Linked DNA regions of Tautonia marina. The protein of the gene in region 1 interacts with the protein of each later gene in a pairwise test. Links are inferred from orthologs where the notes say so. Each region holds a gene or a part of one and is shown on either strand. Other genes may lie near its edges. The genes, in order: lon and rplI.

Region 1 (11,635 bases):
GTTATACAATGATCAACCACGTGGAGCCAAAACAAATTTCTCTGTCTGATCACAAGACCACAAAAGGCGTCAGCGCCTCGATTCGAGATGGATGATCCCGCAGACCAATGACTTTCCATAGGGTCCGCGCGGGAGAAATCGCCTCAGCAGTACCCCACAGAGAAGAACACGAGGGCAGAGCGGCGGTGCGCAGGCTCAGCAGGAGGAGGAAACCCACCCCTGAATCACAGAGTCGGTCCTGGCACGCAACCGGCTCGCCCGCATCCCTCGGGTCGAGGTCGGGCGAGCCGATCAGCGAGGAATCAGGGCCGAGAGTGCCCAGGTTCCCAGTCCCTTCGCGTCGGGCCCAGAGCGTCCGGGCCCGACGTCCGGGTCACTTCGGATCCTCCGGCTCATCCGGCGGAGGTTGAAAGACGTTCTCACGCTCCAGGGGGATCTGGAAGGCGTCGGCCACACGGGTCATGTAGTGGCAACGGGCCGACCACCAGACCACGTCCAGAGCCCGCTCGGTGCCGAAGTGGGCAATCAGTTCCTCGACGTCCGCATCGTCAATCAACGCCGGGTCGAGCGACAGCTCGCGAGCGAAGAAGAAGGCCGCCCGCTCTGAGGGTGAAAAGGAGGACCAGTCACCGCTGGCGAGGCGGCGCGTCCGATCGGTCAGTGCATCTGCGTCCAGGCCCGCGACCGCGAGCAGCATCTCTGTGTGACCCATTCAGTAGAAGCAGTGGATTGTCCGCGTGACGACCCAGAAGATGCTCTCCCGAAAGACCCGATCGGTCCCCGACTCGGGACTGAACGTGCGCATTGTGGTCAGCCACGCAGAGGTCAGTGTGGGCTGGTAACCCATGCCGACGAGGGTCCACTTCACACTGTGGCGGCGCTCCGGTTGCGGGACGCTCTCTGGGAGCGCAGCGAGCATCTCCTCCCAGCTCGGAACCCGGATCCGGCTGGCGCGGCCACGCTGGGCCTCAAGCCGGTCCTGCAGTTCGTCGAAATCGGTCGCCGCCCAGGTCGGGTCGCCGACGTGGGTCGGTACCGTTGGGGCGGGGCCGTCGGGGGGCCTCCGCTCCGGGACCTCCGGCATGGCGTCGAGGTCGATCTGCACCTCCAGGGGCGGCAGCGGGCCGCCCGGCTCGACCTGGACATCGAGCGCAAGCAGAAGACGGTCCTGAAAGTTGGCATAGGCCAGCAAGTGGACCATTGCGACGAACGAGGACTCGCCAAAGGCCTCGATCAGCCTGGCAACCTCGGCATCGGTGACCTTGTCCGCCTCCAGCGTCAGCGCGCGAGCAAAGGCGAGGGCATCGTGCTCCGGCCCGGAGAGCCCTTCGTGCGGGGCCTCAGTCCACCGGCGAATCGCGTCGTCCTCGAACCCGAGGCGGCGCAGGTCGGCCTCGGCGGTGTCTCGACCATACGAACTCTCGAGCGCATCGGCGGCGGCCCATCGCATGGCGGCACGAAGGGCGGGATCGAGCGAGCTTCCCGTGCGCTGGACGTGGTCCAGCACGAGCATCCGAGCCGTGGTCGCCGGCAGGGCGCGAGCCAGCACGCGAGCCCAGGTTGGCAACGCCGGGGCCTGCCCTTCGCCGTGCTCGACGGGCAGGCACGCCCATGCTTCGGCGTTATCGAGCACAGGTACGCGGGCGAGCCGGTCACCATCCCCGTGACTCGCAGGCCCCGGGGGCTCGGGCGCTGCGGCCCAGCCCGAGGACGCGATCACCGTCGCCGCGAACAGCGTGGCGACGGCCCCGATCGAGGGCACCTTCCGAAGGAGTCCCATGTCTTCGTTCTCCCGATGGAAATGGATGTGATCAGAGGCGGACATCCGCCCCGATGTGGAGCCCATCGGCCCCGACGTTCTCGCTAGAAGATCGCTCGGAAGACGGTGCGGATCGGATCGGTCCCGACCTTGTACTCGACCGTCTCGGCAACCTCCTCGCCCCCGTTCCCCTCCAGCCAGAGGGTGACCGTGAAAAGCCGTTCGGCACCCGCCGGCTTCCCCTCCCCCTCGACCTCGAATCGCGACAGACGGGTACCGCCCGACCACTTCGGGTCGGAGACGACGATCGAAGGGGACGACTCCTTGAGGTCCTCGATCGAGGCCCCCCCCTGCCAGCCTTCGAGGGCCGCGTTCAGGACTTCTCTCGCTTGGTCCTCGCTCGCGGCAACGGGCGGCCCGCTCCCGCATCCCGACCAGCAGGTCAGCAGCAGCCCGATTCCGACGGCTATCGCCGCGCGGTCGGGGGCCAATCGCCAGGATTTGACGCGCATGCTTGGTCCTCCAGCGGATCAGTTCCGATCCCCGTGGTGATCAGTAGGAATCCGACGAGACGACCTCGCCACCGTTCATCGAGCCGATCGCCCACCAGGCGGAGCGGTCGACGGTGTCCTTGACGAAGCGCACCGAACCGTCGCACAAGGCGATGTTCACACCACCGGGATGTTCACTGCTGGCCGACATCACCAGCCGAGCGGGGAACATGTAGCAGGACTTTTTGTTGGGCGTGGAGACGACCTTGAAAATCGAGGTGTGCAAAAACCCGTCGAGCCAGGGGGCGCCGACGTTCGACTCGCCGTTGGAAGGGGTGCTCGAATTCTCGACGGATTCGCAGTTCCGGAAGGCCTCATCGAGCGTCGTCGGCCAGGTCGCCGAGACGTAGATGTCGCGCCGGATCGTCGGAATGCCCTGGTTGTAGTCGCCGAGGAGCTTCTCGGAGGCCAGAATCGTGTTGCTCGTGCCGTCTCGGATCTTCGCCAGGGGGAACGACCGCTCCGGGAAGAACGGGCCGTTGGGCTCGGGCATGGTGGTGTTGACTCCGCCGGTATCCGTCGCGCCATGAGAGTAAAGGATGTTCGATCCTTCACTGAAGCGGTAGTTGTTGCCCGCCCAGTCCGTAGGGGTCTGCTGGCCGTCGGACGGGCAAAGCAGGCTGGCGATGACCGTGGCCATCACCGTCGAGTTCCCCTCCTGGACAGTCATCGTCAGGTCGAAGTTGATCGCCGAGGACACGGGAGCCTGCTCCAGAAACGGCAGTAGGCTCGCGAATCCGGAGTAGTTGTACCGCGAGGTGATGTCGTAAGGCCGCGGCGGCCGGGTCCCGCGCCCGACCGGCAGGACCCCGTGGACGTCAACATAGTTGTGAACGGCCAGGCCGATCTGCTTCAGGTAATTGGTACACTGCGCCCGCCGAGCCGCCTCGCGGGCCGACTGGACAGCGGGCAGGAGCAAGGCAATCAGCACGCCGATGATGGCGATGACGACGAGCAGCTCAATCAACGTGAACCCTTGGGTGCGTCGATTCATCATGTGTCTCTCTCCAATTCATTCAGGTGATGAGGTAAGATAAGGGCCGGTCGCCACGTTCGCGGGCAATCGCTCCGATCGCCGGCGAGGCACTCGGTACGCATTCGGGCCGGTGCGGTCGGTCGACCGCCCGGGACTCCGGCCTCTCGGGTTGTGGGGAAATGTCCGCGCCGCCGCGGAGCCCGCCATCGGCGGGTTTTCGGGGCCGAACCTGGTTGTTCTGTGGCGCAAACCACCCCTGCCTCGGCGTGCCCCGGCCTCGAACAGGGCCGTCGAGTCTCCAGGCGATCGGCTGCCAGGCATCTCGCGCGGAAGACCGCACGCAAGGCGTTCGGAGGCAGAAGCAGAACGCTCTGGGATCTGCGCGACGCCGGCAGAACGACCGAAGGTGACTCGCAGGCCGATCAGGGCCGTCGTGTCTCCGTCAGGACGCGGAGGCCCGTCCAGTGGGATAAGCGATCAGAGCCGCATCACGGACGAGTCCGGCCTCACGAGGCACCGTGGAGCCCAAGGCATGGAGGTGTGGTCGACGGGCTCAGACAACCCGGGGCGGGTGGAAGATCGGGGATGGGATGCGATCCAGACGGGCGGGCCGGTTGGGAACGGGCAGAACGTCGAGAGGCGGCTCGCTGCCGGAAGAATCCGGTCCGAGGCAAGCCCAGTGTTCGAGTGGAGGGGGGCTGATGGCCGTCGACGCGTCCGGGCGCGGGTCCGACCCACGGGAACAGCTCGGCCCGCTGCAGGGCCGATCTTCCGAACCGGGCCATCCCGTTCGCTCGTCCGCCTCGATGCCTGAGACCTTTTCAGACAGATCGGACAGCCCGAGGGCTTCCTGGAGAACGACATCTCCCGGGCGGATCACATAGAATCCGCAGTGCGATTGCTCGGCCCGAACCGTGACGGGGCTGACCGCGAACAAGACGATCAACACGACCACTGGCCCTGCCAGGGTCCCGATCGATCCGTCACGGAGTGTACGGAGTCCCCGAATCATCATGCCGATTACGTCGCTCAAATCGCCCCGAACAGAAGCGTCAAGGCGAGAAGTGAATCACTTGAGAATTGCAGAGGAGTTCAGCATTAAGGGTTTTACCCTGTGATCGATGCGATCGCAAGCACCTTTTTTCCAATCCAATAAAGAAGGATGATTCGCTCTTCCGAGTGTCGAACTTTATTCTCATCCCTGCAAATCTCAGTTTCAGATAAGGACGTCGTCCGACGGGAGGTGATGTCCGCAGATCGCTCCTCAATCGGTTCCGGCGAACGCCGGGTCTCCGATGAGGCCGACCGATCACCGGATTGCCTCAAGGCCCACTGGCACCGGTTGGGCTTCCAATGCGACAATCGAAATGCGGTCATCCTGACCTGACAGGCCAGGGACGCGACGGCTCCTGAACGCACTTGCCTTCTGACATCGGTGACGCAGGCTTTCGAATGATCCGGCCGACCAGCCGCGTCTGCTTCGACCAGCCAGCGCCTTGGCTCGATCGCAACCACGGACGAGTTCTAAGACCCACGCGCAGCTCCATTGATGGCTCCTGCGTTTTCAACGCGATTTTCCACCACAATCGAGCCCGACAGACGAACAGCATCGCGGAGAGAATCGTTCTCGCTCGACCGGCCGGCCGCTCGGTAGACCGCTCCGAACCACACCACGAAACGATCACTGGAACACAACACCCGAAACGACGCCGGGGATGGAGCCAATCATGAATGAACCCGATCCTGCAACGCGAATCAGTTACATTTCCTGGATTCTGGGCCAGACGTCCTCGATTCTGGGGATCATCCTGGTGGTGATCTACGGGTTCGATCTGGTCCTGCTCCAGGCCAGTCGAATTTATGCCCAGAATCTCGGCGAGATTGGCCAGGCCGCCGCGGGCTGGGTTCCCCCCATGAGCCCGGCCTTGATCGGCCTTGGCATCGCGTTGGTGGGCTGGCTCGCGGCCTATCTTCGAAGCCTGATCTGCCCGGTTGCGGTGCCGGTGGGAGCCGTGCTGAACTTCATCGCCCTGATTCTGGCCCTCATCGCCCTGACGTACTGACCACGCCGTCAGCTCGCATCGAGAAACCTGCCTCCGTCGGACCGGTGGTCGAAGCACGCAACCGATGCCGGTCCCGGCGCGAGGGAACCAAAGCTCCCCCCACACGCCCACCTCCCTCTCCTCACGGTCGTTCGTGCTTCCCGTTCTCTTGCGTCCGGGAACGGCGAAACGTTTGTTTGACCACCTCGATCTCTCGTTCGAGGGTCTGCCGGCGTTCCTCGGCGAGTTTGCGACGCTGCCGATCGGCATAGCGTCGCGTGGACCATAAGTCGAGAAACGCCAGCAAGAGCGTCTGCAAGACGAGCAGCAACACGACGATCCACACCACGACGAAGGCGATCCGCTCCGACTGCCCCGCCCGAATGTCGATGTTGCCTCCCACCCCGATCCCCAAACCGAGGAGCGCCAGCAACACGGCCCCTCGGTATCGTCGGCGGTCTTGCCGCGCAAAGTAGCGGGCGTCGGCCTCGTCACTGAGATTCCGAGGCCGACGCGATTCCAACCGCTGACGCCAGGTGAGCAAAAAGGCGATGCCGATCACCACAACCGCCAGGACCGTGCTGGCCACACCGATCGAAGGCTCGTTCTCCATCGCCCGCCGTCCTCGCCTGGTGGTGAGACTCCTCTCCTCAGCGACTCGCTCGGCGCGACGGGCCAGAGCCTTTCGATCGGGGCTTGGCCGACGATTTGGAGGGACCGGACTTCTTCCCGGTCGCGTTCGGCTCTGCCTCGGCAAACAAGGCGGTCACCACGTCATCCAGCGATTCAACGCTCCGGAAGGTCAGGTCGCTGCGAACCTCCTCGGACAGATCAATCAGGTCCTTCTCGTTGTATCGAGGAATCAAGACCGTTTTAATTCCTGCTCGCCGAGCGCCGAGCACCTTTTCCTTCACACCACCCACCGGCAAGACCCGGCCAGTCAGAGTCAGCTCGCCGGTCATTGCCAGATCGCGCCGAATCGGCTCGTCGCGGAAGAGGCTGATCAACGCCGCGGCAATCGCCACGCCGGCCGAGGGGCCATCCTTGGGCACGGCCCCAGCAGGCACGTGGATATGAATATCCGTCTTTGCGAAACGAGCCGGATCAATCCCGAGCGCCTTCGTGTGCGACTTCAAGTAGCTCATCGCCGCATGAGCACTTTCTTTCATCGACTCACCCAGCAAGCCGGTCAGGGTAAACGACCCTTTGCCGGGCATGCCGCTGGCCTCGATGAACAGAATCTCACCGCCGGTCGGGGTCCAGGCCAGGCCGGTGGCAACACCGGGCACTCCGGTGCGCGCGGCCACCTCGCGGAAGTGCTTCGGCGGGCCGAGGTAGGTCGGCACATCGTCGGCCCCGACGCTCGTACTCGTCTTCAACCCTTCAGCGCGTTTTCGGGCCACCTTCCGGCAGATCGCGGCCAGCTCCCGTTCCAGGTTCCGCAGGCCCGCCTCTCGGGTGTAATCGGCAATCACGCGGCGGACGGCGTCGTCACCGATCACCAGTTGCTTCGCCGTCAGCCCGTGGCTTTCCAGTTGCTTCGGGATCAGAAAGCGCTGGGCGATGAGGATCTTCTCCTCCTCGGCGTAGCCGGGCAGTTCCAGCACTTCCATGCGATCAAGCAACGGGCCGGGAATCGTCTCCAGCATGTTCGCCGTGGCGATGAACATGATCCGCGACAGATCGAAGTCGATGTCGAGGTAGTTGTCTCGGAAGGTCGCGTTCTGTTCCGGGTCGAGCACTTCGAGCAAGGCGGCCGACGGGTCCCCTCGGAAATCGGCGCCGAGCTTATCAACCTCATCCAGCATGAACACCGGATTATTCGTACCCGCCTTGCGCAACCCCTGGATGATCCGCCCCGGCATGGCGGCAACGTAGGTGCGCCGGTGCCCCCGGATCTCCGCCTCGTCGTGCACGCCGCCGAGGCTGATCCGCACGAACTCCCGCCCCATCGCCCGAGCGATCGAACGGCCGAGGCTCGTCTTCCCCGTCCCCGGAGGACCGACGAAGCAGAGGATCGGCCCCTTCATGTCCTTCTTCAGCTTCCGCACGGCGAGGTATTCGAGAATCCGTTCCTTGATCTTTTCCAGGTCGAAGTGATCCTCGTCGAGCACGGTTCGGGCGTGCTTCAGGTCGAGGTGGTCCTTGCTCGCCTTCGCCCAGGGAAGGCTTGCGAGCCAATCAACATAGGTGCGCACGATCGAGTATTCGGCCGAGCTGGGGTGCATTCCGGCCAGGCGGTCGATCTCGCGTCGGGCCTCGGCGCGGGCCTCGGGCGGCAGCTTCGCGCGGCGGATCTTCCGTTCCAGCTCGCGGGCCTCGGCGGCCTCGGGTTCCATCTCCCCCAGTTCTTCCTGAATCGCCTTCAGTTGCTGACGGAGGAAATGCTCGCGCTGCGCCCTGGTGATTTCCGAGCCGACCTGAGCCTGGATCTTGGTCGACAGTTCCATCACGTTCAGGTGCCGCGTCAGGTACTGGCCCAGCAGCATCAGGCGGGACTTCACGTCCAGCTCGGCCAGCATCTCCAGCTTTTCCTCGACCGAGAACGGCAGGCTCGACCCCAGCAGGTCGGCCAGCCGCGCCGGGTCTCGGGTGTTCATGGCCGCGACCTGAAGTTCCTCGGGAACGTTGTCGCTCAGGCGGTTGAACAGGCCGTTGACCAGATGAACCAGGGCATCCAGTTCTTCCCCTTCCTCAACCGCCTCCTCCAGCGGCTCGACCTGCCCCACCAGAAACGGCTCGGAGCGGTCGATCTGGGTCAATCGGGCGCGGCCGAGTCCCTGGCAGACGATCCGGGTCGAACCGTCCGGGAACTTCAGCATCTTCAGGATCGACCCGACGCAAATCGTGTCGTACAGGTCGTCGAGCGTCGGTTCCTCAACGTCCGGAGAGCGCTGGGTCGCCAGCCCGATCAGGCGATCGCCGGTCGAACCATGCACCTCGTCAATCAGTTTCATCCCGGCCGGACGGTTGACGACCAGAGGCACCACGGTTTGCGGAAACACCACATCCGCGCGCAGCGGCAAGATCGGTAGCCGGTTCGGCAACGGCGGCCCCTGCTCCTCCAGTTCCGACAGGACCAGATCGCGCCCCTGAGTCGGAGATTCCTCGGGAGTTGGGCTCGCTTCGGCTTTGGCGGTCGACTTCGACTTGCGTTTGCTCATCGTCGCAATACTTTCAACATTCGGCGCGCCGAGATCAAAGGCGCAGGCTCAAGACGGTCGATTCTCGAATAATCGGCCCGCGATTGGAAGGGCGCGACGGTTCAGCGCAGGTGTTCAATCAGGAAATTCCGGGCTCGTTGCCGCAGCGCCGGGGCGATCGTCGCCGAGAACCAGAGCCGAGGCGTCCCGCCTGGCCCAAACGTCCCCACAATCCTCCCCCGTGGCATCTCTCCCGGCTGGTCTTGGAAAAACCCGGCAATCCCCGGCACCTTCGACCGAGGAATTTTTCCCGTCACCTGAACCCGGCTCCCCGGCCCCAACCGGATGACAAAATCCCCCCCGCCGAGCCTCCCGGTCCTCGCCAGCCAGACGACGGCCGCCAGCATTCCGACGGCACCCAAGCCTCCGATCAACCACCATCCCATGACAACCGTCACCGCCCCCGGGTCCACCAGTCGCCTCGATCCATGTCAAACGAACCATATCCCCCCTGGTGCTGCAAGGCGCGCCGCCCCTGGTAATTCGAGAACGCGAACAGGGCGAAGAAGATCGCCAGAAACGTCTGCTCGGCCGAAAACGCCCAAAGCGCCACCGCTCCGGCCGTGATCATGCCCACCGTGTAGGTTTGCTGCATTCCTCGATACGGGTGCCGACTCGTCAACACCTGCGCCAGAAACTGCCCCCCGTCCAGACTCCAGACCGGCAACAGGTTCACCAACGTCCAGCCGAAGTTGAAAAACAACATACTGTAATAAAAACTGAACACGTAGGGATCATTGAACTTGGAGATCGCTTCCCTGATACTGCCCGACCCCAGGCCGAACAGCGCCAGGTTGTCTTCCAGGGTCAGCCCTCCGACCCCCGCGCCGACCAAGACCGTCAGGATTCCCAGCACGAACCCCGCCCCTGGCCCGCCGAGGATCACCGCGATGTTCCCCCCGATTCCCAGCCGGTCGCGTTCGCTGAAGCAGAGCCCCCCCATCCAGTAAAGCACCACACTCGGCCGCAAGCCGTTCCAGACGGCCGCCATCGCGTGCCCCATCTCGTGCCAGAGGATCGACACGAACAGGACCGCCACCCAGACCAGGGTCCGCTTCGGGTCGGCCTGATCGAACCCAAGCATCAAGCCGACGATCCAGAACGCCGGGTGAATCCGGATCGGGACGCCGAGCAATCGGAATCTCAGGTCATACGGCGTCGAATCGGGACGGCCCATCAGCATCGCGGACATTCTCCCCTGCGTGTGTTAGAGCCGAGATCGGCAATCACCGGCCCGCGGCCCTTCCCAGCCTACGCCCCGGGTGTCCCCCCGGACAAGTCGGCCCTTGCCCCCCCACGATGGCAACGTTCCGAAGGAACCCCCTGGGCCGAGTGTGTCCTCGACAAGACGACGCCCCGCCGACACGAGCGACGCGCCAGGCCTCCTGCTCGCACACCCATCAAAGCCGATCTTGGAAATTCTTCCGAAAAAAGTGACTACACCGCGTCAATCTCACGAGAGTAATAGAGAAGGTTGTGGGGCGAATCTCCCGCCCACTTCCTCGCGGAGCGCTCCCTCGATCCGGCGTTGTGGACCGGATCGAGAGAGAGAAGGACCACCGGCCGACCGGAAGCGGCACGCCTCGGGCTCGACGAGCACTCTTTGATTCCTCGCCCGACCTCGCGACGTCCGACCGGCCCAGGCGGCCTGAGTGCTCCCCGATGAATACGCCTCACTTCGTGCCTCCCTCCGACCCGTCTCCCGAGCCTTCGCCGACCCCGACCTCGCCCCCGACTTCCGCCGACGCTCCCCCGGCTCCGGTCCCGATGGGGCTCGTGCTGCTTCGGGGGGTCGACGAGCAGCAGTTCAACGCCCTGATCCAATCGTGGCTTGCCCAGTTCGACCCGAGCGACGTCCCCGCCCGGCTTCAAGCCGAGATGGTCGTCATCGCCGTCGAGCGGCTCCGCCGAGCAGCCCGATTGGAACCCAGCGACACCCTGCCCGGCCTCGACTGGTGCCGGTTCCAGAGCCTCGCCGAACGGAACTACCGCAACGCCTGCAAGGATCTTCGACGCCACCTGGAGCAGCAGGCCGCCGCCTCGCCAGGATCGACGAAGGCTTCCCAGCGCCGATCCTCGACCCCGCCCGCCGATCCGGCCCCCGCGCCTCTCCCTCCACCTCCTGAATCAACTCCCGAGGAAATTGCCGACGCCTTCGCCAACTGGCGGAATCACATCGCCCTGGTTCGCAGCATGAGCGAGCAATGGCCCGTGATCCTCCGCCTCCGCCGCGAGGTCGAAGACGTCGCTGCCTGGCTCGCCGACGGTAAGACCGAGGAGGAACTGATGACCTGGTATCCCGGCCTCACCCGCGCCGACCTCGCCGCCTGCCGCGCCTGCGACGCCGAAGGCCTCTGCGGCCCCTTCGACCTTGCCGACGGCCCCTATCCGCCCGGCTTGCCCGTCCTCGACGATCTTCCCGACAATCCGTCCGGCGAAATCCACCCCCCTCCCCCCTCGTAGGGCGCCGGTGGCCGTCAGGCCGGGTGAGGGGGCCGACTTCCTACCCGAGAAACCGCCCTCCCCCCTTCGCACAACGCCCCGTTCCATCGACGTCAGGACACGGTGTTCCGACGAGCGGCAGCCGAGCTCCTGCTCGCCTCAACGAGCCTGCGCACCCGGTCCCGTTCGATGCAACCGCCGCGATCCCCTCCGGAACAGGCCGCCCCCCGGACCCCGAACAAATCGGGACGAAGTGCCCCCAACCGGCGGATCGCCACCGCGTCGAGTCCCCCCGCCAGTGCAATCAGCCGCCCGGATTGCCGGATCGGTTCGAACCAGTGGGGGTCGATCGACGCCAGATCGGCCGGTCGAGATTTGTCCCAGGTGTCGAGCAAGATCCCGGCGCACTCCGGTATCGTCACCGCAGCGTCTCGAATCGCAAACCGCTCCGGCGCTCCCGCCCGATCGGCGTCCAGATAGGCCACGGCGATCCAGGGAGGCCCCGGTCCGATCGCCTCCCGAAACTGGTTCCAGATCCGTTCCCAGTCGCGCCCGACCATCCCCGAGAGCCCAAGCTTTCGAAAGGCAATCCCCTCGAAGGCCCCAACGGAAGGAACGGGGCGATCGGCCCACTCGCGCAGCTCTCCCAGCGCCACGCTGAC
Region 2 (11,517 bases), on another replicon or contig:
CGGGCCAGGCCCGTGATCGACCCTGATTGCGGGAACCCCCGACCGAGAATCGCCAGCCGCCAACGCTCCACGAAACCCCCATGTCCTTGAGGAGTCCGCCGTGCCGGTCAATACGTACGAGGGTATGTTCCTACTCGACAGCACCAAGGTCGCCTCCTCCTGGGAGGAGTCGGAACAGCACGTTCACGACCTGCTGAAGAAGCACGAGGCCGAGATTGTCGCCAGCCGCCAGTGGGACGACCGTCGCCTCGCCTACCAGATCGGCCCCCACAAGAAGGGCAGCTATCTGCTGACCTTCTTCCGGGTCGATGGCGAGAAGCTCAAGGAACTCGTCTCCGACCTTCACCTCGATGAGCTGGTGGTCCGGGAACTGATCCTCAAGGTCCATCCGAAGCTGGTCGATCACCTGGTGACCCAGGCCATGTCCTTCACCCCGACCGACGAAAGCGGCCCGCCCGAGGACGACGATCGCCGCGATCGCCGCGACCGAGGTGATCGGGGTGACCGCGGTGAACGCCGGGGCCGCGACCGCGACCGCGACTGATCGGCTCCGGTCCCGTTCGGGGTGGCCCATCCCGATTCGACTTCTTGGCTTGTGTCCGGCGGGTCCATGTGGTACGGTTCTTCCAAGGTGACAACCGTTTAGTGGTGTGAGTCCGAGTCCCGTCCGCAATCCGCCGTGACCCACCGGTCCGGAGCCGGGGAGGTTCGTCTCGATGGCCGACTTTAACAAGGTGTTCCTGATCGGACGCCTGACCCATGACCCCGAGCTGCGATACACCCCCAGTGGGGCTCCGGTCAGTGACCTTCGACTGGCCACCAGCCGCGTTTACAATACCAAAGACGGGGATCGCCGCGAGGAAACCCTGTACATCGACATCACCGTCTGGAACCGTCAGGCCGAGAACTGCTGCCAGTATCTCAAGAAGGGCAGCCAGATCCACGTCGACGGCTTCCTGAAAATGGATTCCTGGGAAGATCGGAACAGCGGCGAGCGACGGACGAAGATCAAGGTCGAGGCCGATCGCGTTCAGTTCCTCGATAGCCGCCGCAGTGACGACTCCGGGGCCTCCTCCTCCCGGCACGATGTCGAGTACGACGAACCTCCGGCCCGAGAACCCCGACGGGCCGCTCCCGAAAGCAGTGAGCCCCGAGGGGCCTCCAACGGCTCCGGCCCCCGACCGTACGCTCCTCCTCCTCGCCGACCGGCCCCCAGCCACGACGAACAAGGCGACGAGGATATCCCGTTCTGACCCGACCCGTACCACGCAACCGCAAGGCGATTGCACGGCCCGACCCGCCGACGGCGCAGGGCTCGCGCCGCCCGACGAGACGAGGACGCGACATCATGGCCAAGACCCCCAGCAAGACCAAGCAGGCCAAGGCCGCCGCCAAGGCGGCCCGAGCCAAGTCCCATACCCAGTCGCAGAGCCAGGCGGCCCAGGCCATCCTTGGCACCACGCGACGACCGGGTTGGGAACGCCGACACAACCACCCGACCCGACCGAAGAACGGCTACATGCACGTCCTCTTGACCAACAAGGTCGCCAAGCTCGGTGAGCCGGGCGATCTGGTCAAGGTTCGACCGGGATACGCGCGCAACTTCCTGTTGCCGCAAGGCCTTGCGACCTTTGCCACGCCGCACAATCTTCGGATCGTCGAGAAGCATCGCTCGCGACTCAAGGCCCTGGAAGAAGCCAAGCGTTCCGACCTCCAGAATCTCGCCGCTCAGCTCTCCCAGCGCTCGATCACCATCGAGGCCAACGCCAACGAGGAAGGTCACCTCTACGGCTCGGTCAATGCCCAGCAGATTGCCGCCGCCCTGGCGACCGATGGCGTGCAGATCGACGCCGAGAGCGTTCGGATCGAAGGGCCGCTCAAGGAGCTTGGCTTCTACAGCATCCCGATCCACCTGGGCATGGAGATCACCGGCGAGGTCAAGCTCTGGGTGGTCCCCACGCACGTCGAGGGAGACGAAGGGGGGGCCTGACCCACTCCTTTGGTTCTTGGGGCGTGATGCACTGGGCATGATCGTGACGGAAAGTGGGCGTCGGTTGACTCGTTCCGGGTCTGGGACGCCCCTTTTCCTTCGTGTTGGTGCCGTGATCCGGCCGATCTCTTTTCATGGTTGTCGGCCGGCCGAACCGCAGCCTCCCTTAGGTTTCGATAGAGCCATGGATTCGGCCCTGCGGCGATCGCCCGCTCTTGGCTTGATCCGCGAGGGGTCGGCCCGGCCATTCGCCGCCCGCGATCGGTCGGAGCTGCTTGCTGATGTCCCCCTACGCCAATGGTCACGGCAACGGTCATCACCCCAGAAATGCCGCCCCGTCGTCGGCACCGCCCGACGACCGTCTGCCCCCTCAGAACCTCGAAGCCGAGCGCGGCGTGCTCGGCTCGATCTTGCTCGACAATGAAGTCCTCCACGATGTCGTGCCGTTGCTCCGGCCCGACGACTTCTACCGCGATGCCCACCAGACGCTCTATACCGTCATCCGAGAGCTGTACGACCTCGGCCGACCCGTCGACACCCTGCTCCTGGCCGAGGAACTCCAGCGCCGCGAGCAATACGATCGCCTCGGCGGCGACGAGCTGATCGGCTCGATCATCAACAGCGTGCCCCACGCCGCGAATGCCTTGCATTACGCGGTCATCGTCCGTGAGAAGTCGGTCCTTCGTCAGCTCATCGGCGGTGCCCACGAGATCCTCAAAGATAGTTACGACAGCATCAAGTCGGCCGACGAGGTCCTCCAGAACGCCGAGCGTCAGGTCTTCCGGATTGCCGAGGAGCAGGCCACCGGCGAGACGGTCGACCTGCAGGACATCGTCACCGAGGCGATGGACCGGATCGCCCTCCGATCCGAGTCTCGCCACCCGATCACCGGGACCGCCAGCGGCCTGCTCGACCTCGACGACATTACCACCGGGTTCCAGGGGTCGCAGCTCATCATTCTGGCCGCCCGCCCGAGTATGGGGAAAACGGCCATTGCCTTGAATATCTGTGAGAACGTTGCCCTGACCCAGAACAAGGCCGTTCTCTTCGTCTCGCTCGAAATGGGCAAGCTGGAGATCGCCGACCGAATGCTCGGCGCCCGGGCCAAGGTCGACGGCCACAAGCTCCGGACTGGCCAGGGGCTCAACCAGCGCGACATGACCATGCTCGGCCGCGCGTACGATGAACTGCGGGCCGGCGCCCCTGTCCTGATCGACGACACGCCGACCCGCAACATGCTCCAGATCACGGCCAATGCCCGCCGGATCAAGCTTCGCCAGGCCAAGACCAGCCAGGACCTCGGCCTGATCATGGTCGACTACATCCAGCTGATCGAGCCCGACTCGGGCGAAGGGCGCGACAGCCGACAGGAGCAGATTGCCAAGATCAGCCGCCGCCTCAAGACCCTTGCCCGAGAGTTGAACGTGCCCGTCGTCGCCCTCTCTCAGCTCAACCGAGGCGTCGAGAACCGCGAGGACCGCCGCCCCCGCATGGCCGACCTCCGCGAGTCGGGGGCCATCGAGCAGGACGCCGACCTTGTGCTCCTCTTGCACCGGCCCGAGTATTACGACCCCAACGATCAGCCTGGCATCGCCGAGCTGATCGTCGCCAAGAACCGAAACGGCCGCACGGACACCGTGAAGCTCACCTTCCTCAAGAACTTCATGCGGTTCGAAAACCTCGCCGCGGTCGCCGACGGCCCGATCGACGCCGGGACCTTCTGACCCTCGCCTCCGTGTTCGATCCGGCGATGCCCCGGCCTTCGGAACCGGGGTGTCGCCGATCGCGTCACGGTCGGCACATGGCGATCGCCTCATCTTTGCTGATGGGGTCCGTCTGATTCGCTCGGGCGTGCATCTCCCGCACGAACTGGTTGTTCGAGTCGCCCGTGTCTCCGGACCAATCGACCAGGCGGCCGTTCGTGGCGAAGACGCAGACCGGAGGGCCGGAGACGATCGGCCCTCGGGGCCTCCCGACCCAGACGACATAGGACGTCCCGTCGTGCTCGACCGCCGCGAAGCGATAGGTCTCGGGCAATACGGCGATCAGGTCGTCGATCGTCTCCATTCCTTCGGGGGGCATAAACCGCTTCCAGGGTGGGCCGATGATGAGCAGGCCGAGAATCCCGAGCATCACAACAGTGATGCCCCATTCGACCTGCCGCTGACGCTTCGTCGGCTTCGGCCGTACGTCCTTCCTCATCGGTTTTCGTCCACGAGATCCTCCCCGATCCGATCAAAGAACTCGAACGTGTCTGGCAGCGCAACCTGGACGATGACCATGTGCTCAATACCGGGGTATTCCCGATACTCGACTTGTTCCGAACCGATCCGGGTCAGTTCATCACGGAGTTTCTGGGACGAATCGAGCATAAAATCGAGCGCCCCAATACCGATGAAGATAGGGACCTGCGTTAATCCTGGCACCTCGTCGATGCGTCCTCCTCCTCCGAGCGCACTCACTGCCGCGTAGCGATCCGGGTGTCGGACGACCGCTTCAATCGCCTGAGCCGCTCCGCTGGAATGTCCCACGAGGAAGACCCGGGACCGATCGACCGGGTAGACGGACGCCATCGCATCGACCACCTCCGCGATCGGCCCCGAACCGATCGGACCCCGTCGGGGACTGATGAGCAGCCAGCCGCGCTTCCGGCAATGCTCCACGATGGCGCCTCGGCCGTAGCCGTCAAAGAAGAGATTCTCACTCCCGCCCATGCCATGCAGGGCCACGACCAGAGGAGCGGGATTTTCCTCCGTAATCGTCTCGGGAACGAACACGCGGGCCGGAATCAGGCGTCCTTCCGGTGCCACCAGGGTCATGCGGAAGGATCCCGGACGAGCAGGGCCGTGGTGAGGGGCGCCGGTGTCCCACGAGGCGAGCAAGGCTTCCAGGTCGATCATCAATGCCGATGCGTTGATGTCCGTCTCCGAAGCCCCGCCGTTCGCAAGATTGGTGAGGATCTGGAAAGACTGACGAGCCGTCGCGGAGTCGGTCGTGAGCCCTGAATCGGTTTCGATCCAGGTATCGAGGGTGGCCTCGGCTAATTTCAGGCGATCCGCCAGGCGATCCACGACCGAGATCACGGATCGACTCTGAGACACATTTCGACCCGAGACGATCACGTTGAGGGTCAACCGGTGATCCCCCTCGGGGAGATCGGCGGTCGGGATCTCGATCGCCTGCGTTCCCTCATCCAACTTCAATTCGAGCAGCGAGCGGGAGTCCTCCGTTCCGTTGACAGCAATCGAAATGCGGGCGATCGCCTGATCCGGGACTTCGACCTCGACCGGATAGACGGGGCTGATCGTGGCGTCGAGCGTTGTTCCACCTCGCTCGATCAGCCGGGATGCGGGGTGGATTGCCAGGGAATCGGCCCACTGGACCGCGTCTGGAAGGTTCACTTCCCCATTGAGCAGCCGAAAGGCCCGCGTCATCGCTCGGGCCGCCTCGTCGAACTGAAAGCGGAAGAAGTCCTTGACCGAATCGTCGAGCGCCTGCGCGGCTCGTTGCCGGGCGTCGGGTTCGGCCGGCTGTTCCCAACGTTCTTCGAACGCTCGCAGGCGGCGCCCCAGTTCGTAGCGGTCGGCCTGGGCCGCCGCAGAACTCGGATGGACGACGAGACTGACGAAGGCCGCAAACGCAAGCACGACACGCTGGCCGAATCGTCGAGAAACGTGCGCTCGAACACCGAACATGATCCCAGGGCTCCCGGTGGCAATCGTGATTCCACGGTTAGCCGCCGCCGTAGGCACTGTGCTTGCGGCGACGGCTGGAGGTGAACTCTTCCACGGTTCCTCGCGTGATCACTTCGTAAAGAACCGCTTCCTTGTCTCCCCGCTTGCGGAGAATGCGTCCGAGGCGTTGCACATGCTCACGCACGGAACCCGTGCCCGAGAGGATGATCGCCACGTTCGCTTCGGGAACGTTCACCCCTTCGTTCAGAACGCGGCTGGTGGCGACGATCGGGAATCGCCCGTCGTTGAATCGCAGCAGCACTTCCCTGCGTTCCTTGGTCTTGGTCTGGTGGGTGATGACCGGAACCAGAAATCGGCGGGCAATTTGATAGACCGTCGCGTTGTCGTGCGTAAAGATGATGATGCGGTCGCCGTGGTGGTGGTCGAGCAACCGGCCCAGCAGTTGGAGCTTCGCCGGTGCGGCCAGGGCCAGCTCGCGCTGTTCGCGATAGGCTTGATAGGCGATCCGACCTTCGGGCGATCGGAAGGCGAGGCGGAGAAACTGGCCCCAGGCATCGGGCCGGCGGAAGTCGATGCCGTGATCGCGGGTGAAGGTGCGGTAGACCTCGCGGCACGACTCGTAGCGGTACTGTTCTTCCTCGCTCAGGTTGACATATTGCGTTTCGACGCGGTAATCGGCGAGGAACTGGCCGCGAAGCTGGGTGATCTCTTTCCGGTAAATGATCGGGCCGATCAGGCGGTCGAGCTGTTCGTGGGCGTTGTCGGCCCGCTCGGGAGTCGCGGTCAGGCCAAGGCGGAAGGGGGCAATGGCGCAGGTGGAGGCCAGGCCATAGGTGGGGCCGGGCAGGTGGTGGCACTCGTCGAACACAAGAAGACCGAACTTGTTGCCGATTCGGTCCATATTCATGTAGGCCGAATCATAGGTGGTGACGGTCAAGGGCTTGATTTCGTAATAGCCGCCGCCGAGCAGGCCGACCTCAACATCAAAGCAGAGGGTCAGTTCGTCGAACCACTGGTTCATCAGGTCGATCGTCGGCGTGACGACCAGCGTCGGCCGCTGGGCCGCATGGATGGCCAGGTTTGCCATGTGTGTCTTGCCGGTGCCGGTGGGCAAGACGACCACCCCTCGCATCCCGGAGGCGGACCACGCCTCCAGGGCCTCGGTCTGATGCGGAAAGGCTGGCTTGTCGACGCGAATGGTCCAGCGGGTCTTCCCCTGGTAGTCGCGGGCTTGATCCTCGTAGGAGATGCCGTGATCGCGCAGGTGTTGCACGATCTCGCGGTACCAGATGGCCGGGGCGCGGTAGATGCCACGCCGCCTGGGATCGAACTGCAAGCCGGGAAGGCCTCGCGAGTCGTGCTCGGGCAAGCCTTCGACGACGAGCGTGCCTTCCTCGAACGACAGCGACAGCCTGGCCGGATCGCCTTCGGTCGTCGATGAGCCACTCATCACCGCTCGTCTCCTCGGGTTGCCGAACGGGCCAGGACCGTCCCGATTGAGGGTCGGGCGGGAGCGAAGGACCGGGCATTCTCGGGCCTTCGATCTCGGTTTCCCACTGAGGGGAGGGATGTGGGGCCGTCTCGCTGAACATCCATATCCAAGTGTAACCCGACGAGCCCTCGTTTGAGAACAGAGGGCCGCCGGGTTCGTCCGACGACCGGGGATGGCGCGTGATGTTGCGATCAGCCGTGCCCGTAGCCGCGATCGAACGCGTCGATGCTCCGCATGTGGTCGGAGTAGACCGCGCGAAAGGTGTCCTGATCGACGGACCAGCGGGGGTTGTCTTCGGTGTGACGGTGGCAGTGTTCCTCGATCAGGCGGTGGAGGAACTTGAACAGTTGCCGGGGGGTCCGAAGGTGTCCCAGGGCGTCTTTCAGGGCGTCGTCGCCGACCGATTCGTCGATGAATTGCCGGAGCCGGGGGCTGCCGTTGGTCGGTTGACCGTCGGTGGCGCAGGCGCGGAGGCGGTCGGTCGCCAGGTCGTAGAGGGAGGGGCCGGTCCAGCGCAAGGGCTTAATCATGTTCAGCTTGTCGGGCCGGGCGCGGTCGTAGAACTCCTTGTCCATCTTGTCGAGGTAGTAGGCCAGCTCGATCGGGAGCAGGAGCTTCAGGCCGATCCCCGGATGGCGGAGGAACTTGTGATCGAGCAAGGGCCAGACCAACGCCCGCATCTTGCGCGGGTCGCCCTCGATCGCCTGGGGTTCGTCCACGCGGTCGACCAGGACGATGATCCCGCCGTAGCCGAGGTCCTTCAATACGCTCTGGAACTTCCGGAGCAGCTCGAACCGTTCTTCTCCGACTCCGCCTTTGGAGGCGGTGGGCATCGGCTGGCCGGCCAGCTCGGTCGGGCGGAACCAGAGCAGCTCCCAGCGCAGGGCCGAGGGGTCGCGGCTCAGGACGCGCAGGGCTTTGCGAATGTCCCTCGCTCGGAATTCGGCCTGTAGCAAGCGCCATCCCCAGTAGAGCCAGCCGAGGGCGACCAGGCCGACGAGCCAGGGGGTGATCGACCAGCTTCGCAGGGCGTCGAAGGCCACGAGCATCAGGGCGACGATCACCGTGACGCCGATGCCGATTTGCAGGTCGCGGCGGCTCCAGAGGGGGCGGAAGCCGGATCGGCGGCGGAGGCGGTCCCAGCGGCGGTCGATCGGCTCGCCGGTCGAGGAGTCGTAGAGCGCCGCCAGCAAGAGAAGGTCGCGGCGGCGATCGAGCGAGAGCCGCGTCAGGTCCATGCGCTCTTCGGTCAGGCGATCGACGAGTTGCGTGACCCCGAGCGAGAGGATCGCGTCCATGTGGTCATGGAGTTTCCACCGGCTCAGGGCCGAGGCGGTGTCCTTCGCTCGGATGGCGGTGCGGAAGTGGTCGAGGAAGGGGTTGAACTCGTCGTAAGAGATGACGAGGACCCGGGAATCGGGGTGTTCTTTATTGTAGGTTTCCAACTCGGCGATCGCCTGGAGGCGCATGGCGGTCTTGCCGCTGCCTTTCTCGCCAAAGACGAGGGCGGTTGACGGCTCGGCCGGGCTGCCGAAGAACTTGTCCCAGGCGGGGTGATGGATGGTCCAGAGGCAGCCGCTCTTGAAGACCGTGTCGGTCTGGGCGTCCTCCTCGCTGAACGGGTTGCCGCTGATCCCGTAGTGTTTGAGGAACTGGTCCGTCTTCATGCGATCGCCACGTCCTCTCCCTGAGTCGGTTGCCGACCGGAATGCTCCCGACGCCCGGCCCGGCCCCTATGGTGATACCCGAACCCCGGTCTACGACGCAATCGCAGGAGCGCACAACCACCGAGGGATCGGACTCGTTCGCACGCGGTCGACGATTTCCGCAACGCTGCTCCAACGGCGGTCGCCCACCGGTCGGTCCATGCGGTATGATGAGCGAGGACACGCGGAAGGCCGATCGGCAACGGGGTGGTTCTGTTAGCCGTCGGCCTGGATCGTGAATACAGAGCGCGGCGTGCGGGCGTATCTTTCCTGGTTTTTGGCCTTCCTCGTTCTGTTGGCAAGTGGGATTGCCTTCGGACGGCTGTTCTTCCGGTTCGACCAACCTCACACCGCCGACCTGCCCGAGATCCGGGTTGCGGCGGCCAGCGACCTGTACGCGGCAATGCCCGAGCTTGTCGAGGCGTTTGAAGCGGAGCAGGGGGGGCAGGTTCGAGTCGTTCCCGTGCTTGGCTCGTCGGGGCAACTGGCCCGGCAGATTGAACAGGGAGCGCCGTACCATGTCTTCCTCTCGGCCAATCGAGACTACGTGCGGAGGCTGTCCGATTCGGGAGCGATCATGCCCGACTCGGTTCGGCCGTATGCCCGAGGGCCCTTGGTGCTGGCCTTTGCCCAATCGATCGAGATTGCCGCATCGGGACTCGATGCCCTGACCGATCCGGCAATCCGGAGCATCGCGCTGGCCAATCCCGATCATGCGCCGTACGGCATGGCCGGTCGCCAGGCCTTGCAGCATGCCGGCCTCTGGGACGAGCTTCAACCGAAGATCGTGTTCGGTCAGTCGATTCAGAACGCCGCCCAGTTTGTTCGATCGGGACAGGCCGAGGCCGGCTTGATCGCGCGATCGCTGGTTCCCGATCCTTCGCTCCGTTGGGAGCCGGTGCCTGCCGACCTGCACGATCCGATTGACCAGTATCTCGGGATCGTCGCCGATCGTGAGCGGCTCGACTCAGCCCAGGCGTTCTGCGAGTTTCTGGTCAGTGAGCAAGGCCAGGCAATTCTCCGCCGCTTTGGCTTCGAGCCGGCCGGAGGCACGCTCTTGCCCGAAGTCGAGAGCGACTGAACGGCGGTCCGCTTCTGGAAGACACATGGCCGATCGCGCCGAGCACGGTCATGATCGGAGACGAGCGTCAATCGGGCAACCCGGCAGGGTTTGGAGGTCGAGAGGGCGAGCATCGCGGGGAGCGAGGCGTTGGCCGAGGACTTGATCGAGCGGTTTGGCTACATCGGGATCATCTTGCTCCTGGTCCTGGGTGGATTGGGGCTTCCCGTCCCCGAGGAGGTGCCGATCATCGTGGCGGCGATCCTCTCGAAGAAGGGGGCAATGTGGGCTCCGATGGCCTTCGGCTCCTGCGTACTTGGGGTCTTGATCGGTGATTTCATCGTTTATGGGCTCGGCTACGTCTACGGAGAGCGGGTTCTGGGATTCCGACTGACCCGGAAGTTCCTGACGAGAGCCCGAGAGGAGCAGATCAAGGGGTATTTCACCCGGCACGGCTTGAAGATTCTGATCCTCGGCCGGTTCGCGGTCGGCTTTCGGACGGCGGCGTATCTGACGGCCGGAATTTTGCGTCATCCCCCGCTGAAGCTGCTCATTACCGACCTGTTCGCGGTGATGCTGAGTACCCCGTTGATGTTCGCGCTCGGCTGGTTGTTCGCGTTTCAGATCGAGGCCGGAATTCGGGAGGCTCAGCACTACCTGGCCGTGATCCTGGCCTCCGCCCTGGCGATCTGGATCATTGTCCGTTACGTCCGGGCTCGCAAGCGGGGCGGCAAGCCGGTTGGTCCCCCGGTGTTTGAAGGAAGCGAGGTTCCGTTGCCTCCGGGGGATCTGTCGCTGCCGTATCCCAACGCGTTGCCGTCGGGAGACTCGGGACCTCGAAGGGAAGCCCGAGTCGAGGGAATCGTGCTGCCTCCGGGGCATGCTCGGCCTGCCGCTCCTGAACCAACCCCGCCCGTTCGACCGGTCGAGCCTTCGCCTCCGGTCTCCGACACGCTCCGCGATTCTGATGAGTCCCGGGAACGATCGCCCGCTCCCTGATGGACCGTCGAGCCGAAGGGAGGGCCTCCTGGCAGTTGCAATCAGGACAGGGACCGATGACGCCCCTGGGGTGGGGGTTGATCGGTTTCCGGCACGAGCAGGGCGATGGCCAGGTCGAGCTGCGATCGTTCGCCGAACAGGACCACGACATCACCGCCGTTGAGCCGAATCTCAGGGTCAGGGTTGACCAGATCGGTTGACCCTCGGCGAATGGCCAGAATGGTGGCACCGCTGAGCGTTCGCAAGCGAACCTCGGCGATCGACCGACCGACCGCCGGCGATTGGACAGGGATCAAGCACGACTCGACCGCCGCTCCCTCGGCCAGGGAAAAGGGCATGTCCAGGCGCACGGGTCGAGCCGATCGCAGGATCTGATACTGATCGCTCCTGACCCGGTCAATCAGGTCGAGAATCAGGTTGCGAGGCACCTGATACTCGACGAGAACCCGGTCGAACAGCTCGATCGAGGTGACGAAGTTTTCAGGAATGACCTCATCGGCCCCGAGCCGGCGCAACTCGTCGATATCTTCGATGTCGTGCACCCGGGCCACGATGTACAGGTTCGGGTTCAGGAA

The links.
Region 2: the proteins of lon (region 1) and rplI interact in binary tests that used the Escherichia coli proteins (3 or more experiments, as listed by UniProt). The link is inferred for Tautonia marina from one-to-one orthologs.

Annotation. Positions count from the first base shown.
Region 1 is NZ_WEZF01000006.1:144,877-156,511, reverse strand. The notes cover bases 5,693-8,763. They hold lon (endopeptidase La), read right to left. Parts: upstream 8,406-8,763; coding sequence 5,979-8,405; downstream 5,693-5,978. Other genes in these bases: GA615_RS09400 (hypothetical protein), read right to left, coding at 8,594-8,763; GA615_RS09410 (hypothetical protein), read right to left, coding at 5,693-5,941. Outside these bases: GA615_RS09435 (hypothetical protein), read right to left, coding at 374-697; GA615_RS09430 (carboxymuconolactone decarboxylase family protein), read right to left, coding at 713-1,780; GA615_RS09425 (hypothetical protein), read right to left, coding at 1,864-2,271; GA615_RS09420 (DUF1559 domain-containing protein), read right to left, coding at 2,312-3,307; GA615_RS09415 (hypothetical protein), read left to right, coding at 5,014-5,349; more of GA615_RS09410, read right to left, coding at 5,471-5,692; more of GA615_RS09400, read right to left, coding at 8,764-8,929; GA615_RS09395 (metalloprotease), read right to left, coding at 8,926-9,714; GA615_RS09390 (DUF433 domain-containing protein), read left to right, coding at 10,194-10,994; GA615_RS28110 ((5-formylfuran-3-yl)methyl phosphate synthase), read right to left, coding at 11,087-11,635.
Region 2 is NZ_WEZF01000002.1:443,788-455,304, reverse strand. The notes cover bases 217-3,169. They hold rplI (50S ribosomal protein L9), read left to right. Parts: upstream 217-1,348; coding sequence 1,349-1,990; downstream 1,991-3,169. Other genes in these bases: dnaB (replicative DNA helicase), read left to right, coding at 2,272-3,169; GA615_RS04350 (single-stranded DNA-binding protein), read left to right, coding at 717-1,253; rpsF (30S ribosomal protein S6), read left to right, coding at 217-544. Also shown: more of rpsF, read left to right, coding at 101-216; more of dnaB, read left to right, coding at 3,170-3,714; GA615_RS04335 (hypothetical protein), read right to left, coding at 3,779-4,192; GA615_RS04330 (hypothetical protein), read right to left, coding at 4,189-5,685; GA615_RS04325 (DEAD/DEAH box helicase), read right to left, coding at 5,723-7,135; GA615_RS04320 (hypothetical protein), read right to left, coding at 7,369-8,844; modA (molybdate ABC transporter substrate-binding protein), read left to right, coding at 9,119-9,964; GA615_RS04310 (DedA family protein), read left to right, coding at 10,094-10,942; GA615_RS04305 (cation:proton antiporter domain-containing protein), read right to left, coding at 10,984-11,517.